Regions from separate parts of the Buttiauxella noackiae genome, predicted to be linked through region 3. Evidence: predicted binding sites of a transcription regulator. Region 3 holds the regulator's gene; each other region holds the start of a gene.
What was found. The regulator PhoB, encoded in region 3, activates phosphate uptake and scavenging genes when phosphate is short. The targets are predictions, from matches to a motif close to CTGTCATAAAACTGNCNNAT.
Positions count from the first base shown of each region.

Region 1 (5,777 bases), on a different contig from region 3:
AATACCTTCGTCTTCGTAGATGTCAGACGCAGGCTGGGTGGAAGAGGAACACAGGTGGCCGATAACGTATTTGATCCCATCGTTAACCACTTTGTTAGCGACAGCCACGGCTTGTTTCGGGTCACAAGCATCGTCGTATTTAGTGATAACCAGTTTGTCGCCTTTGATGCCGCCTTTGGCATTAATATCAGCAACCGCTTGTTCTGCACCGGTAAATTCCTGGTCGCCATATTGAGCAACCGGGCCAGACATCGCCCCAACTACCGCTACTTTGATATCCTTAGCAAATGCCGCGTTGCTCATCGCAAGCGCAATACAACCAGCCAATAACGCTTTGCCCTTCATTTTCATCCTGAGAATCCCCATTCTTGTTGTGATTGGTATTTACCCATCATCCTTCAAGCTGCAGGGGGTGTTGGCTGCACTCACTTACCCGAATCACTTACCTTAGTAAGTTCATCGGGATAAGCTCCCTGGCCGCGTTACTCGGCAGAGCCTCGCCCCGTTGGGGCCAGCGCAAGCGCTGTTCAAAAGGTAAAAACCTTTTGTCCTGCAACTCGAATGCTAATGGATAATTGTTGTGTTGTTTTGGCACGGTTTTATTTTTGATTTAAGAACACCGCGCGTGCCTTCGCCGCACTCCGAGTTAAAAACATACCCGAATTTACGGTTTTTGGAATAACAATTTTTTCACAATGGGAAAGGAAAGTGACGGGCATAAAAAAACCGCCCCGGATGAACTGACCCCATAAAGTTGGACGGTTTATATCAGGCGGCTATCTGGGCCTGGGTTCGGTACTCTACCGGACTCAGGCCTTTTAGTTTCTGTTTTATTCTTTCATGGTTGTAATAGTAGATATATTCGTCAATAGCATCCCGTAACTCCCTGATGCTTTTATACTCCTCCAGATACAGGCATTCCGTTTTCAGCGTGCCGAAGAAGCTTTCTATCAGCGCATTGTCATAGCAGTTTCCCTTGCGTGACATACTCTGTTTCAGCCCTGCATCCCTGAGTCGCTTCTGATAGTGCGCCATCTGATACTGCCAACCCTGGTCTGAATGTACCAGCGGATATTCACCTTCACTCAGAACCGACAGCGCCTTACTCAGCATATCGTCCACCATCGACAGAACGGGTCGATGCTCCATCTGATACGCCACGATTTCACCGTTATACAGGTCAAGGACCGGGGATAAATACAGCTTTTCCCCGGCAATTTTAAATTCTGTCACGTCTGTTACCCACTTCTGGTTGGGTTTGTCTGCACTGAACTGGCGGTTCAGCACATTACCCGCAGCTTTGCCATATCGCCCTTTATGCTTATGGAACAGCGCTAAAATCTGATGCTTATCATCAGCATATTTGTCCGGTTTTTTCGCGCAAGCCAGCTGCCAGTAAAACGTACTTCTGGCCAGCTCCGCCGCTTTTAACAGACGAGCCAGGGGATGCTGCGGCCTTAACTCATTCACGACCTGTGTTTTCTGCCGCGTTCTGGCGTGTTTTTTTCCCTGAGTAAGGCCTGAAGCTTTTTTAGATAAGCCACTTCGACGCGTAGCTGCTCGAGCTCCTCACGTTCGTCCGGGTTAAGGGGCGTTTGAGGCGTGTTGACTGATTTATTTCCAGGGGTATCCGGCATCGTTTTTTTCCTGCGGCGGTTATCTGTCAGGGCTTGCAGACCGCCTTCATCATACAGTCGTTCCCACTCACAAACCGTGGAAAAGGCAGGAATAGAGAATGTTGCACAAACTTCGCGAACAGACAGTCGATGCTCACGCATATACAGGATGACGGACTCTTTAAAGACAGGAGAGTAGGTGAAGCGTCGTATGGTTAGCCCGGCTTCGCCATGAAGCTTCCAGACGGCAGACCACTTACGAACGGCACTGTGATCGATACCAAAACGCTTTGCTGTCGCTTTGTACCCTTCCAGACCGGAAAGATAGTGCTTCACAACCTGAAGTTTGAAGCTAAGAGAATATTTGCTCATAAAAAACTGCACCTTACTCGGTTGGGTGTCCAACTTTTTGGGTGCAGTTCACGGAAGGCGGTTTTTTTGTCTTGTTGAATAACTTACGCTTCGATGGCCATGCGCAGTTTTTTCATTGCGTTCTTTTCAAGCTGACGCACACGCTCAGCAGAAACACCATAACGATCGGCCAGTTCTTGCAGCGTGCTCTTATTCTCTTCGTCGAGCCAACGGGCACGAATAATATCCTGGCTACGTTCATCCAGGCCTAACATGGCATCGCTGAGTTTATCAGCCGCGTGCGATTCCCAGTTGTCGTCTTCAATGCCGTCAGCAAAGTTAGAAGATTTATCCTGCAAGAACAGCACAGGAGCCATCGGCGCACTGTCTGAATCGTCGTCGTTGCCCATGTCGAACGTCATGTCCTGCGCCGCCATACGAGATTCCATCTCGCGGACATCTTTGCTGGAAACACCCAGCTCGTTGGCGACCATTTCCACTTCGTCCTGGTTGAACCAACCCAGACGCTGTTTAGTTTTACGCAGGTTAAAGAACAACTTACGTTGTGCTTTAGTGGTTGCCACTTTCACAATACGCCAGTTACGCAGAACGTATTCGTGAATTTCAGCCTTGATCCAGTGCACGGCGAACGACACCAGACGGACACCCACTTCCGGGTTAAAGCGACGTACAGCCTTCATCAGGCCGATGTTGCCTTCCTGAATCAAGTCAGCCTGCGGCAAGCCATAGCCCGAGTAATTACGAGCGATATGAACAACAAAGCGCAGGTGAGACAGGATCAGCCTTTTCGCTGCTTCCAGATCGCCCTGGTAATGCAGCTTTTCAGCCAGCTCCTTCTCTTCCTCAGCCGTTAACATCGGCCAGGAATTAGCGGCCCGGATATAAGATTCCAGGTTACCAACAGGGGCTAAAGCTAAATTTTGCATTTCTTTGGTCATTCAAACCCTCTCTTAAGACTAACGTACAGGTTGCTACACCATGCTGCACCTGACAACACGTCAAGCGCCAAACCGTACCATCCACAGTAAACTCAGACAGTGACGTTATCCACAAGTTCACTGTAAAGCTGTGCATATATTACACACAAAATGTGACAGAGCTATGAAACTGGGCAGGAGAAACACATACCGAGGTGGGAGCGTGTCCCCTGCTGACGGGTACTTCGTAGCAGGGAACAAGTATACCAAAAAATTTTTACTCTGGGGTAAAACGACGTAAATGTTGTACCGTTGCGATCCATGCTGCCAACCATCCACTCATGGAGGCAACCAGCAGCAGCAGTAGGCATTCATCGAAGCCTAAGCCCGTAAGATCGAATTTAGTTCCAAACACTTGCGCTACTTCTGTCACCGCAGAAGATAACCGCCATACCAGAATTTCGGTGAGAATCAGCGACAAAAATGCCCCGCTGAACCCTAACAATGCGCCACCGTACAAAAAGGGACGCAGGATAAATCCATCCGTTGCACCAATCAGTTTTTGCACGTTGATGGTATCGCGGCGAGCAAAGATGCTCAGACGCACGCTGTTGCCAATCACCAGGAACACCGCAGCGACCATCAGCACACCAATCATTGCAGCAACGCGACCTACAAGGCCAGTCAACGAAGCCAGGCGCGCAAACCAGCTATCATCCATACGCACTTCATCAACACCGTTAATACGGGCTACGCGGTCACGTAAGGTATTCAGGTGGTCTGTAGTCTGGAAATCAAGTTTCGGGTTCACCACCGCAACGGCAGGCAGCGGGTTTTCTTCCAGCATATCCAACGCGCCACCAAAGCCCGACCAGTTGCGGAACTCGCCTAAGGCTTCGTCACGCGAAAGATAGTTAACTTTATCGACGCCCTCTTCCGCCTGAATCGCGCCAACGACTTGCTGTGCGGCGTTATCATCCAGCGCTTTATCGAGGTAAACCGTGATTTGCGGAGAAGGATAATACTGCGTGGCGGCCTGATTCACGTTCTTGTAAACCATGTAGCACACGCTAGGCAGCGTCAGGGAGATGGCGATAACCATCACCGTCAGGAAAGTGGCTAGTGGCTTGCTGCGCAGGTCTTGTAAAGCGCCCTGCCAGGCGTAACGGAACTGTTCGTTCACGCCACCTTTTAGAGATTTGCTTTTCGACTGAGGCCCTTTGCCACGTTTTTTCACCGAGCGACCTAAATCCCCTAGCTTATTAAGCGAGTTGATTTTATCCAGCTTGTTGCTGAAGCGCTTTATGTGATTGAGCGCGCTGCGTTTATTCACCTGCCAGGCCTCCATGCAAATGGCCGTCACTTAACGTCAACATGCGATAATTACGGCGGGATATCAGCCCCATGTCGTGCGTCGCCATCAAAACAGTTACCCCCACCCGGTTAAACTCTTCGAACAGACGCAAAATCCCTTCCGAGAGCGCATCATCGAGGTTACCGGTTGGTTCATCCGCCAGCAATACAGCGGGCTTGTTCACAACAGCGCGGGCAATACCCACGCGCTGCTGTTCACCACCAGAGAGTTGGATCGGGAAATTCTTCGCTTTATCGAGCAGGCCGACTTTATCCAGTGCCGCACTAACGCGACGGCGAATATCTTCACCGCTGGCACCTGCGATGATCAGCGGGATTGCCACGTTGTCATATACGGTTCTATCCATCAACAGATGGTGATCCTGGAAGATCATACCAATCTGGCGACGCAGGAACGGCACTTCGCGGCTCTTAAGGCGGCTAATATCATGGCCGCCAAAAGCAATTTTCCCGGCGCTTGGCCGCTCAATACCGCAGATAAGCTTGAGCAGGGTACTTTTCCCCGCGCCTGAGTGGCCGGTCAGAAAAGCCATCTCGCCAGGTTGCATATGGAAAGTCACTCCCTGCAACGCTTGTCTCCCACCGAGATAGGCCTTACTAACGTGTTCAAAGCGAATCATGGTTAATCCTCTCGGGCAAAAAGTGCCTCAATAAAATCGCCCGCATTAAACGGACGCAAGTCCTCAATACGCTCGCCGACGCCAATATAGCGAATCGGAATACCAAACTGATCGGCAACGGAGAAAATCACGCCGCCTTTGGCTGTACCATCGAGTTTGGTAAGCGTAATGCCTGTCAATCCAACGGCTTCATGGAACAATTTAGCCTGGCTAATCGCATTCTGCCCGGTGCTGGCATCGAGGGTGAGCATAACCTCATGCGGTGCGTCTTCGTCCAGTTTTTTCATTACGCGGACGATTTTCTTCAGCTCTTCCATCAGGTGCGCTTTGTTCTGCAGACGCCCGGCAGTATCAGCCAGAAGTACGTCGACATTACGTGCTTTCGCGGCCTGAATGGCATCGAAAATCACTGAGGCAGAATCAGCGCCCGTGTGCTGAGCAATAACAGGAATATTGTTACGCTCGCCCCACACCTGCAGTTGTTCTACCGCAGCGGCACGGAAGGTATCACCCGCCGCCAGCATCACAGATTTGCCTTCCTGCTGGAACTGACGAGCCAGTTTGCCGATGGTAGTGGTTTTACCCACGCCATTAACACCAACCATGAGGATAACGAATGGCGTTTTGCCTTCCACTTTCAGCGGCTCATCGACTTTCGCCAGAATTTCGCCCATCTCTTCTTTCAGCAGACCGTACAACGCTTCGGCGTCACGCAGGTCTTTGCGGCTTGCGCCTTCTGTCAGATTGGTGATGATTTTACGCGTGGTTTCAACACCAACGTCGGCAATAAGCAACTGCTCTTCGAGCTCTTCAAACAGATCATCGTCGATTTTCTTGCCGCGGAACAGACTGATAAATCCGGAACCGAGGTTCTGCTT
Region 1 is NZ_JPRU01000003.1:229,987-235,763, forward strand. Features, by position in the region: gene IX31_RS16930 (branched-chain amino acid ABC transporter substrate-binding protein) at 1-351, opposite strand, end outside; partial or broken gene IX31_RS22960 (IS3 family transposase) at 769-1,988, opposite strand; gene rpoH (RNA polymerase sigma factor RpoH) at 2,072-2,926, opposite strand; gene ftsX (permease-like cell division protein FtsX) at 3,183-4,238, opposite strand; gene ftsE (cell division ATP-binding protein FtsE) at 4,231-4,899, opposite strand; gene ftsY (signal recognition particle-docking protein FtsY) at 4,902-5,777, opposite strand, start outside.
Region 1: a site for PhoB is predicted at 3,077-3,096, ahead of rpoH (RNA polymerase sigma factor RpoH). Genes of this name have one in related genera too.

Region 2 (5,777 bases), on a different contig from region 3:
TACCTTTGTCACCCACAGCCAGCACAGCCAGCGCGTTGGCCTGACCCATGGCGGTCATCCGTGTGCCTTCAATCGGGTCAACGGCGATATCTACCGCATCCCCCTGGCCAGTCCCGACTTTTTCGCCAATATAGAGCATCGGCGCTTCGTCGATTTCCCCTTCACCAATCACAATCTGGCCGTCAATATTGACCTGATTAAGCATGATACGCATGGCGTGAACGGCTGCGCCATCCGCCATGTTTTTATCGCCACGGCCCAACCATTTATAACCAGCCAGTGCTGCGGCTTCGGTTACGCGGGAAAATTCAATCGCAAGTTCTCGTCTCATTGCACACTCATTTAGCAAACTCAATTGCGACGCATTTTAGCACAGGTGAGGAATCGTCGGGGGAAGGTGGGATGTTGCTGTGGATTCAGGACTCATCTCAACTCTCTCCCAGGATAGGGAGAGAGTAGGTTGGTGATATCAGAACTTAACTTTCGTCATGCTCTTCCCACGCCAGCGCACGCTTAACGGCTTTTTTCCAGCCAGCGTAACGGACGTTACGTTCAGTGGTTTCGATACCCGGACGGAACTCTTTTTCGATAACCGCCTTCTCGCTGACTTCATCCAGATTCTGCCAGAAACCAACGGCCAGGCCTGCCAGATAAGCTGCGCCTAACGCTGTGACTTCACGGACTTCCGGGCGCTCAACGCGGGTGCCTAAAATGTCCGCCTGGAATTGCATCAGGAAATTGTTTGCGACAGCTCCGCCGTCTACGCGCAGAGCATGCAGGCGAATATCTGCGTCAGCTTGCATCGCCTCCAGTACATCACGCGTTTGGTAAGCGATGGACTCAAGTGTTGCACGGATAATATGGTTTGCGTTCACGCCGCGAGTCAGGCCGAAGATTGCGCCGCGGGCATACGGGTCCCAATAAGGAGCGCCCAGGCCAGTAAAAGCGGGAACGACATATACACCGTTAGTGTCTTTGACTTTGGTGGCAAAGTATTCGGAGTCCGTCGCGTCGCTAATTAGTTTCATCTCATCGCGTAGCCACTGGATAGACGCGCCGCCCATAAATACCGCACCTTCCAGTGCATAATTCACTTCACCGCGTGGGCCGCAGGCAATAGTGGTCAGCAGCCCGTGAGTTGATTTCACCGCCTGAGTACCGGTGTTCATCAGCATAAAGCAGCCGGTACCGTAGGTATTTTTCGCCATCCCTTCTTTTACACATAGCTGGCCGAAGAGTGCCGCCTGCTGGTCACCGGCGATCCCGGCGATTGGAATACGCGTACCGCCTTTACCACCGATGTTGGTCTGGCCGTACACTTCGGAAGATTTACGTACTTCTGGCAGCATCGCACGTGGAATATCCAGCGCTTCCAGCATGCGGTCATCCCAGTCCAGACTGTGGATGTTAAAGAGCATGGTTCGTGAGGCGTTTGTGTAATCGGTAACGTGTACGCGCCCCTGGGTCATTTTCCAGATAAGCCAGGTATCGACAGTACCAAACAGCAGTTCGCCACGGCGAGCACGTTCACGTGAGCCTTCTACATGGTCAAGAATCCATTTCACTTTGGTGCCAGAAAAGTATGGGTCAACGACCAGACCTGTGTTGGATTTGATGTACTCTTCCAGGCCATCACGTTTGAGTTTCTCGCAGATTTCAGCGGTACGACGGCACTGCCAGACGATGGCGTTATAAATTGGTTTGCCGGTCTCTTTTTCCCAGACAATAGCGGTTTCACGCTGGTTGGTGATACCAATTGCGGCGATTTGGTCTGAGTTAATATCGGCTTTAGCCAGCACTTCTACAAGCGTGGAGCTTTGTGTTGCCCAGATCTCCATTGGGTCGTGTTCTACCCATCCTGCTTTTGGATAGATTTGCTGAAACTCGCGCTGTGAAACGCTAACTACGTTGGCATCATGATCCAGGACGACGGCGCGGGAGCTGGTTGTACCCTGATCGAGTGCGACAATATATTTTTTTTCGTGGGTCATAATTTTGTCCTGAAGTCAGTCTTACAAAGAAGCATTTTGTTGAGTGGATGCGCTGGATTTTTCTTCATCTGCAACACAAACATCGCAAGGTAAATGGTGGCCAATCAGCTTGCGGTAACCAAAGGCACCTAACGCCGCACCTACAATCGGGCCAAATACTGGCACCAGGAAGTAAGGAATATCACGGCCACCGGTAAAGGCGACATCGCCCCAGCCAGCTAACCAGGCGAAAAGTTTCGGGCCAAAGTCACGTGCTGGATTCATCGCAAATCCGGTCAATGGCCCCATTGAGGCACCAATTACCGCAATCAATAAGCCAATCAGCAATGGTGCTAACGGGCCACGTGGGATGCCGTTGCCATCGTCAGTCAGCGCCAGAATAACGCCCATCAGAATGGCGGTGATCACCATCTCTACGGCAAAGGCCTGTACCAGATTGATGTGTGGGTTAGGGTAGGTTGAGAAGATACCTGCCAAATCCAGGCTTTCCACACTGCCACGTACCATGTGGTGCGTCTGCTCGTAATCGAGGAATAAATTGTAATACAGGCCGTAGACCAAAGCTGCGGCACAGAACGCACCTGCAACTTGCGAAAGAATAAACGGCACCACTTTACGTTTATCGAAGCAGGCGAACAGGCAAAGTGCGATAGTCACCGCCGGGTTAAGATGCGCACCGGAAACGCCTGCGGTCAGGTAGATAGCCATAGCCACTCCCAAACCCCAGATGATACTGATTTCCCACTGCCCGAAACTTGCGCCCGCGACTTTTAAGGCGGCGACACATCCGACACCAAAGAAAATCAACAACGCGGTACCCATGAACTCGGCGATGCACTGACCTTTCAAAGTTGATGGAGCTGTCTGACTCATAGTAGGGTCCTGAAGGCAAAATTAATGATTATTGTTTGTTCGGGCTTCCCTGCCGCGCAGGTGCCATGTAGGCATAGTGTTAATTTATCGTTAACGAACATAAACGAGAAATATCGAACTTTAAAATTGTGTTGTTCGTCATAAAAATGAGCGATTACGCGCTAAATTGTGCGCATTATCACCCAGAAAAGACAACGCAAACGCTCATGGAAGTAATCAATGCGTTAACAAATAGTGATTTTAGCGCTCCAGGTCATTCGGCATATGCTGAAAAACGTTATGTTATGCAAAGAGCGCTTGAACTCGCTGGACACGGCTACTCACGCTACTTACAATCGAGACACGCTGCGTGGAGCGCATATATTCATAAGGTGTCATCGGGAATATCCGGGACGGGGATTTAGAAATCCATCAACGCCTTGCAATTCAGAAGAGGTTCAGAAATGTCATTTGAAGTGTTTGAGAAACTGGAAGCAAAAGTACAGCAGGCGATTGACACCATTACCCTGCTGCAAATGGAAATTGAAGAGCTGAAAGAGACCAACAATAATTTGTCTCAGCAAGTTCAGCAATCTCAGAGCAACCATGAAGAATTAGTGCGCGAAAACAATTCTCTGAAAGAACAACAGCACGTGTGGCAGGATCGTCTGCATGCCTTGCTGGGTAAAATGGAAGAAGTCTAAATACCCGTCATACTTCGAGCCGCAGGGGCGTTGGCTGCACTCAAAAACCCCAGTCACTTACTCAAGTAAGCTCCTGGGGATTTGCTCCCTTGCCGCCTAACTGTAACTCGAATTATTTTGGTTATTGTTTTCTTTAGAAGAAGAACGGGCGCCCAAGGGCGCCCGTTTTGTTATTCGATTGGGTTATTCAATATCGAGGGGATCTTCGGAAAGGATAATGCCGGTGTTATCTGCATACAGATGGTCGCCGGAGAAGAATGTCACGCCACCAAAGTTAACGCGCACATCACTTTCGCCAATGCCAACTCCTGCTGAACCTACCGGAATAGCGGCAATTGCCTGAATACCAATATCCAGCTCTTCCAGGTCGTCGACCTGGCGTACTGCACCGTATACCACGATGCCTTCCCACTCATTTTGAGTCGCCAGACGGGCAAGTTCTGCATCAATCAAAGCACGGCGAACAGAGCCGCCACCATCGATTACCAGCACTCGGCCACGGCCATTTTGTTCGAGCAGATCATACAACAATCCGTTGTCCTCGAAACATTTCACCGTGATGATTTGCCCGCCAAAGGACGACCGCCCACCGAAGTTGGAAAACAGCGGTTCAACGACGTTGACATCTTCCTGATAGATGTCGCAAAGCTCGGAAGTATCATATTTCATAGGATTAAGATTCTGTTGCTGCACGAGTTGTCAGTATATCGCTTAATCCTAACTGTTGGCAAAATCATCAATTGTTAATTGATATTTGTCAGCTAAAACGACACCGTACTGAGCACAACTCCTACCGCAAACAACAAGTTAGTGAGTAATGCGGCTTTAACCGTTCGTTCAAGCATTGGGCGCATGGCGACCGGCTCCATCTCACTGAGCACGAAACGCGTCTGTTTAATCAGTAGCGGTGCTGCGAGCACAAATAGCCATCCCCAGAGGCTTTGCAACCAAACCAGGTTAAATACCGCCAGGCACGCCAGCGCCCCAATCAACAGGCAAGCATGATAGCGACGGGCAAGCATCGGACCCAGGCGCACAGCCAGTGTGTTCTTACCGTTCTCACGGTCGCTGTCGATATCACGTAAGTTATTGATGTTCAGCACAGCTGTTGCCAGTAATCCACAAGCCGTCGCGGGTAAAAACACTAACGGGGCCAAAGCATGAGCCTGGAGATACCAGGTGCCAGCCACACTTAGCCAGCCAAAGAATACCAGTACTGAAATGTCCCCAAGACCCATGTAACCATACGGACGAGTTCCGACGGTGTAGGTAATAGCCGCGATGATAGCCAGCAAACCGAGGACCAGGAAACCGAGGAAATCTGCCAGCGTACGGCAAGCAACCGCGACCAGCGCCAGGCCAGAAATACAGATTAATACTACTGTGATAACCAGCGCCTTTTTCATCTGCGCCTGGGTAATCACCCCTTTTTGCATTCCGCGCAATGGCCCGATTCTGTCTTCTTTGTCGCTGCCTTTTACCGCATCACCGTAGTCATTCGCCAGGTTTGAGAGGATTTGCAGTAACCCGGCAGTCAGCAGTGCCAGCAGTGCAATAGCGGGGTTGAACACGCCTTGCCAGAAAGCCAACGCGGATCCACAGACGATAGAGGCAAATGCCAGTGGTAATGTGCGTGGGCGCAAGCTTTCAAGCCAGGCTTGAGTCGTGCTTACAGAGTGCGATTCGCTCATAGTTCTCTCTGTTAGATATAAAAAAATGGAGGGCATAAGCCCTCCATTTCAAATGAAGAAAATACGTTGAGCGGGATTATAGGATAAAACGGCTCAAGTCTTCATCTGCTACCAACTCATCCAGATGTTTGCTGACATATTCGCCGTCAATCAGAATGGATTGGCCGTTCATTTCGCTGGCATCGTAAGAGATGTCTTCGACCAGGCGTTCTAACACAGTGTGCAGACGACGCGCACCGATGTTTTCGGTGGACTCGTTCACTTGCCATGCGGCCTGAGCAATACGGCGAATACCGTCTTCGGTGAAGTCGATATTCACGCCTTCGGTGCCCAATAGTGCTTTGTACTGCACGGTGATAGACGCGTTTGGCTCAGTCAGAATGCGCTCGAAATCTTCAACAGTCAGTGCCTGAAGTTCCACGCGAATTGGCAGACGCCCCTGTAATTCTGGGATCAGGTCTGACGGACTTGCGACCTGGAAGGCGCCAGATGCGATAAACAGAATGTGGTCAGTTTTGACCATACCGTGTTTAGTCGAA
Region 2 is NZ_JPRU01000006.1:45,106-50,882, reverse strand. Features, by position in the region: gene glpX (class II fructose-bisphosphatase) at 1-331, opposite strand, end outside; gene glpK (glycerol kinase GlpK) at 477-1,991, opposite strand; gene IX31_RS20180 (MIP/aquaporin family protein) at 2,013-2,864, opposite strand; gene zapB (septal ring assembly protein ZapB) at 3,308-3,547, shown strand; gene rraA (ribonuclease E activity regulator RraA) at 3,731-4,216, opposite strand; gene menA (1,4-dihydroxy-2-naphthoate polyprenyltransferase) at 4,309-5,238, opposite strand; gene hslU (HslU--HslV peptidase ATPase subunit) at 5,315-5,777, opposite strand, start outside.
Region 2: a site for PhoB is predicted at 3,000-3,019, ahead of IX31_RS20180 (MIP/aquaporin family protein). Genes of this name have one in related genera too.

Region 3 (5,777 bases):
GCAGCAGTCCGAGTTTTTTCTGGTTAGCTTCGATATCGCGCTGCAAAGTCTGGAGCTGAGAGGTGTCGCGCTGTTGCTGGCTGAAAGCCATGCGCCAGCCCGCTAATTCCGCTCCCCACAGGCGATAACTGTCGTGCGTTTTGAGCCACTCCTGAAGCTGTGTGTTTTCCTGCGTCAGTTTTGCTGCCTGGCTTGCGGCGGCTAGCCGAGTCTGCTGGCGGCGCACTGTTGCCTGACGTAAGCGAGTATTCACTTCCTCTGTCTGGAGGCGGGTTTTTTGCAGCGTAGTCTGGAGCTCTTGCAGGCGTTGCCAGTCCGGGCGCAGTTTCTCCGCTGGCTGCGCGCGCGTTAGTTTTTCTAATAAAGGTGCCGCTTCTTCAATGGCTCGTGCGGCCGTATTGCGCGCCAGCTCGGATTGCGCATGGTTTTGCGTAAACTGTGCAAGTTGGCTTAGCCATTGTTGGTGCTGCTGGAGTTTGAGCTGTTCTGCCAGCCGTGTTTTTTCTTCTGTAGTGAGTGCCTGCAAACTCCCGGAAAGCTGCTGGCGCTGCTCTTCGCTTAACAGCGCGACACCTGCGGCCTGGGCTTGCAGGTTTTCAAGCTGGCTGCGCACATTCTTATGATTTTCGAACACCGCCGCAGAAACGGTGCCGTAGATTTCGGTGCCGGTGAGTTCTTCCAGCAGTGAGGCGCGGTCATTAGCATCGGCGTTTAAAAACGCGGCGAACTGGCCCTGGGAAAGCATCATCGAGCGGGTAAAACGGTCGTAATCCAGCCCGGTTAGCTTGGCGGTAAGATCGAGCTTATCTTTGACCTTATCGGCAACTATTTTGCCGCTGGCGACTTCGGCCAGCTCCACGCGCGGAGCTTGCAGATTGCCGTTTACCGCATTGCGCGCACGATTCTGGCTCCAGAATGCGCGATACGCCACGCCTTTGACTTCAAACTCCACTTCCGCCAGGCATTCGGCGGTATCCCGCGTCATCAGGTCATTTTGCGACTGGGAGACGGTATTGAGGCGCGGAGTTTTGTGATAAAGCGCGAGGCAGATCGCATCGAGCAGCGTGGTTTTCCCGGCACCGGTTGGCCCGGTAATCGCAAACAAGCCGTTGCTGGCAAAAGGCTCGCTGGTGAAATCAATTTTCCATTCCCCTTTCAGGGAGTTGAGGTTTTTTAACCGCAGGCTGAGAATTTTCATGCCTGTTCCTCCGCGTCATGCAGGCTTGCCACTGTCTGGGCAAACAGAGTGCGCAAACGTTGCGCGCGTTCTTCCGTGGTCTCTTCCTGAATCAGGCGGCGCTCAAAAACTTCTTCCACCGTCAGTTCACTCAGGGTTTCTTTGTGCTGCTGGGCGATAACGCGTTCACGCTGTTCTCGGCTGCGGCGCAGCAACACCACTTCAACGGGCAATGTTTCAGTGAGTTGCTGAATATGGCGCTGCATATCATGCAGATATTCATCGGTGGCGATTTCAATATCCAGCCACACTTTGGGCTCTGTGGGGGCATCGCGCCACTGCGTCAGCTGTTGTTCTATTTCGCTAAGAGAGCCTTTGATCACCGCCAGCGGCTGGCTGACGGGTACATTCAGCGCGTTGACTTCATGCAGTTTGCCTTCGGCAAATTCCACCAGATAAACGCTTTTGCTTTTGCCGGTTTCATCAAAACTTAATGGAATTGGCGAGCCGCTATAACGGATATGTTCAGTGCCGCCAATTAATTGCGCACGGTGAATATGGCCCAGCGCGATGTAATCCGCCTGCGGGAAGTGCTGCGCCGGGAAGGCATCGAGCGTGCCGATATAAATGTCGCGCACCGCATCGCTTTTGGTCACGCCGACCGTCGTTAAATGTCCGGTGGCAATAATCGGCAGCTTTGCATCAGCGCGTAAATCGCAGGCCGCGCTATAACACTGTTGATAATGCTCGCTGATGGCTTCCATTAATGAACGCTGTTTTTCATGGCCGGATAAACCCGCCTGGCTGCTTTGAATATCGCGTGGGCGCAAAAATGGAATAGGGCAGAGAATCGCACCGGGTTGACCACTTTTGGATTTTAGAACAATAGCTTGCTGGCTGGTATCATGGCGAGCACTGGCAATAACATATGTATTCAGGCACGCCATCAGTTCGCGGGATTCGTTAAGCGTCGCGACGGAGTCATGGTTTCCGGCCAGCACCACGAGTGAGCAGCCCGTTGCCTGGAGTTGCACCACAAAGCGGTTATATAGTTCACGCGCATAGCTCGGTGGCGAGCCGGTATCAAAAATATCGCCCGCGACAATTATGGCATCCACATCATGCTCGACTGCGGCTTTCAGCAACCATTCAAGAAACGCCTGGTGCTCAGGACCGCGGCTTTTGGTATAAAAATTTTGACCCAGATGCCAGTCTGATGTGTGAATAATGCGCATTACTTGTCCCGTGGTTCAAAAGCGTAGCCGCGATTATAAAGCGGATACGGAATAACGGCATAACTGAGTGTCATAATTCAAAGTGATGGGTCATCTGGCGGTCATGTTTTTCATAAATCTGTCATAAATCTGACGCATAATGGCGCCGCATTGAAACAACAATAATTATTCCTTGAGCAGGGCGAATCATGGCGAAGCGTATTTTAGTCGTAGAAGATGAAGCTCCAATCCGTGAAATGGTGAGCTTTGTGCTCGAGCAAAACGGTTTTCAACCTGTAGAAGCGGAAGATTATGACAGTGCAGTGAATCTGCTTATTGAACCCTTTCCTGACCTGATATTGCTGGATTGGATGTTGCCGGGTGGTTCGGGGATTCAGTTTATCAAGCACCTGAAACGTGAAGCATTAACCCGTGAAATACCGGTGATGATGCTGACGGCGCGTGGGGAAGAAGAAGATCGCGTGCGCGGCCTGGAAGTTGGGGCCGATGATTATATTACTAAGCCGTTTTCCCCGAAGGAGCTGGTGGCGCGAATTAAAGCTGTGATGCGGCGTATCTCGCCAATGGCGGTGGAAGAGGTAATTGAGATGCAAGGGCTGAGTCTGGACCCATCATCGCACCGGGTAATGACTGGCGAAAACCCACTGGATATGGGGCCAACCGAGTTTAAGTTATTACACTTCTTTATGACGCACCCGGAGCGTGTGTATAGCCGTGAGCAATTGCTTAACCATGTGTGGGGCACCAATGTTTATGTCGAAGACCGAACGGTGGACGTACATATTAGGCGGTTACGCAAAGCACTCGAACACAGTGGACATGACAGAATGGTACAAACAGTACGCGGTACGGGTTATCGGTTCTCAACCCGCTTTTAATTCCTTATCAGGAGAGTGACGCGTGCTGGAACGGTTGTCATGGAAAAGGCTGGTACTGGAGCTGGTGCTCTGTTGTATACCGGCCGTCATTTTAGGCCTTATTTTTGGTCATTTACCCTGGTTTTTATTACTGGCGGTCACTGGGCTGCTGGTTTGGCATTTCTGGAATTTGTTGCGTCTATCGTGGTGGTTATGGGTTGATCGCAGCATGACGCCTCCTCCGGGGCGGGGGAGTTGGGATCCATTGCTCTACGGCCTTCACCAGATGCAGTTGCGTAATAAAAAACGCCGCAAAGAGTTAGGTAACCTGATTAAGCGCTTTCGTAGCGGTGCGGAATCATTGCCTGATGCGGTTGTGCTGACCACCGAAGAAGGGACGATTTTTTGGTGTAATGGTCTTGCTCAACAGTTATTAGGGTTGCGCTGGCCGGACGATAACGGGCAGAACATCCTTAATTTGCTGCGATACCCGGAATTTACCCGCTATTTGTCACAAAAAGATTTTTCCCGCCCACTGACACTTGTGCTCAATAATGGCCGTCATCTGGAATTTCGCGTAATGCCATACAGCGACGAACAGTGGCTGTTGGTGGCGCGTGATGTGACTCAGATGCACCAGCTTGAAGGGGCGCGCCGTAACTTTTTTGCCAACGTCAGCCATGAACTGCGGACACCATTGACAGTGCTGCAAGGTTACCTGGAAATGATGCAGGATCAGGCGCTTGAAGGGCCATTGCGGGACAAAGCGCTAGGTACCATGCGTGAACAAACTTCACGAATGGAAGGCCTGGTTAAGCAACTTCTGACACTGTCAAAAATTGAAGCAGCCCCGGCGATGGTGCTCAATGAAAAGATTGATGTCCCACTGATGTTGCGTGTGGTGGAGCGCGAAGCGCAGACTCTCAGCCAACAAAGACAGACGTTAGAGTTTGATATCGACTCAACCTTGAAAGTGTTTGGTAATGAAGAACAATTGCGCAGTGCGATTTCGAACCTCGTTTACAACGCGGTAAACCATACGCCAGAGGGCACATATATTACGGTGAGCTGGAAACGGATTGCAGGTGGTGCGTGTTTTAGTGTTGAAGATACGGGGCCTGGCATTTCAGCTGAACATATTCCGCGCCTGACTGAGCGTTTTTACCGCGTAGATAAAGCGCGTTCACGGCAAACCGGTGGTAGCGGGCTGGGGCTTGCGATAGTGAAACATGCTTTGAGCCACCACGACGCACGCCTGCACATTGAAAGCCAGTTGGGTAAAGGAACAACATTTTCCTTTGTACTGCCTGAGCGTCTTATCGTGAGCGAAAAAGTGATTCAGACAGAGTAGTTTACTCAAATGGTGTCAAAATAACTTTCCGCAGGCCAGTTTTCTGGCCTGCGTTTTTTTTGCTCAAATGTAAATCAATAATACTCAGTTGGCTATAATTTGACCGCACAAACAACCATGATGTTTTCTTATGAATAAACTTATCCTCTAAATTACTGGCTAATTTAAGGATATCAATCTGGTTTTGGGATCCCTTCTTGCCTTCATTCGCTATAAGCGTTTTAATTGCGGCCCTGTAATTAGTAGACCGACTGGATTTGAGTGGTAATTCAAACAACTATTCTTCTCCACCGATCCCGGAAAGGATTTTCCGCTGTCGTAACTACTGATTGCCGCTTTTATGCCGAGTTTAAAAGTATAAAAATTTGAATATTTTCAAAACTTTCAACACCACACATCCACAGGCTGCAAATATTTTATGACCCATCATTTGAAATCTCGTGACATCCTCGCACTGGGCTTTATGACCTTTGCGCTGTTTGTTGGAGCAGGCAATATCATTTTCCCACCTATGGTGGGTTTACAGGCTGGCGAGCATGTCTGGATTGCCTCACTTGGCTTCCTGGTCACTGCGGTCGGCCTGCCAGTTCTGACCATTGTCGCCATCGCCCGCGTAGGGGGTGGTATTGATAGTTTGAGCTCGCCGATTGGCCGTCGTGCTGGTGTCATATTAGCCACTGTTTGTTACCTGGCCGTTGGTCCACTGTTTGCGACACCGCGTACAGCGACCGTCTCCTTCGAAGTCGGGATTGCGCCACTGGTTGGCAGCAGTGAACTTGCGCTGTTTATCTACAGCCTGGTTTATTTTGCCATTGTTATGGCCATCTCTTTGTATCCGGGCAAATTGCTCGATACCGTCGGCCATGTGCTGGCTCCGGTAAAAATTGTCGCGCTATTGGCGTTGTCAGTCGGTGCGATTCTGTGGCCTGCTGGGGGTATCAGCACCGCGACTGAAGCGTACCAACATGCAGCGTTTTCAAACGGCTTCGTCAATGGTTATCTGACCATGGACACGCTGGCATCTTTGGTCTTCGGGATTGTGATTGTTAACGCGGCGCGCTCGCGTGGCGTTACAGAATCTCGTCTGCTGACTCGCTATACCATCTGGGCTGGCCTGATTGCAGGTGTCGGCTTAACGCTGATTTACTTAGCACTGT
Region 3 is NZ_JPRU01000002.1:450,765-456,541, forward strand. Features, by position in the region: gene sbcC (exonuclease subunit SbcC) at 1-1,198, opposite strand, end outside; gene sbcD (exonuclease subunit SbcD) at 1,195-2,412, opposite strand; gene phoB (phosphate response regulator transcription factor PhoB) at 2,601-3,290, shown strand; gene phoR (phosphate regulon sensor histidine kinase PhoR) at 3,313-4,620, shown strand; gene brnQ (branched-chain amino acid transporter carrier protein BrnQ) at 5,039-5,777, shown strand, end outside.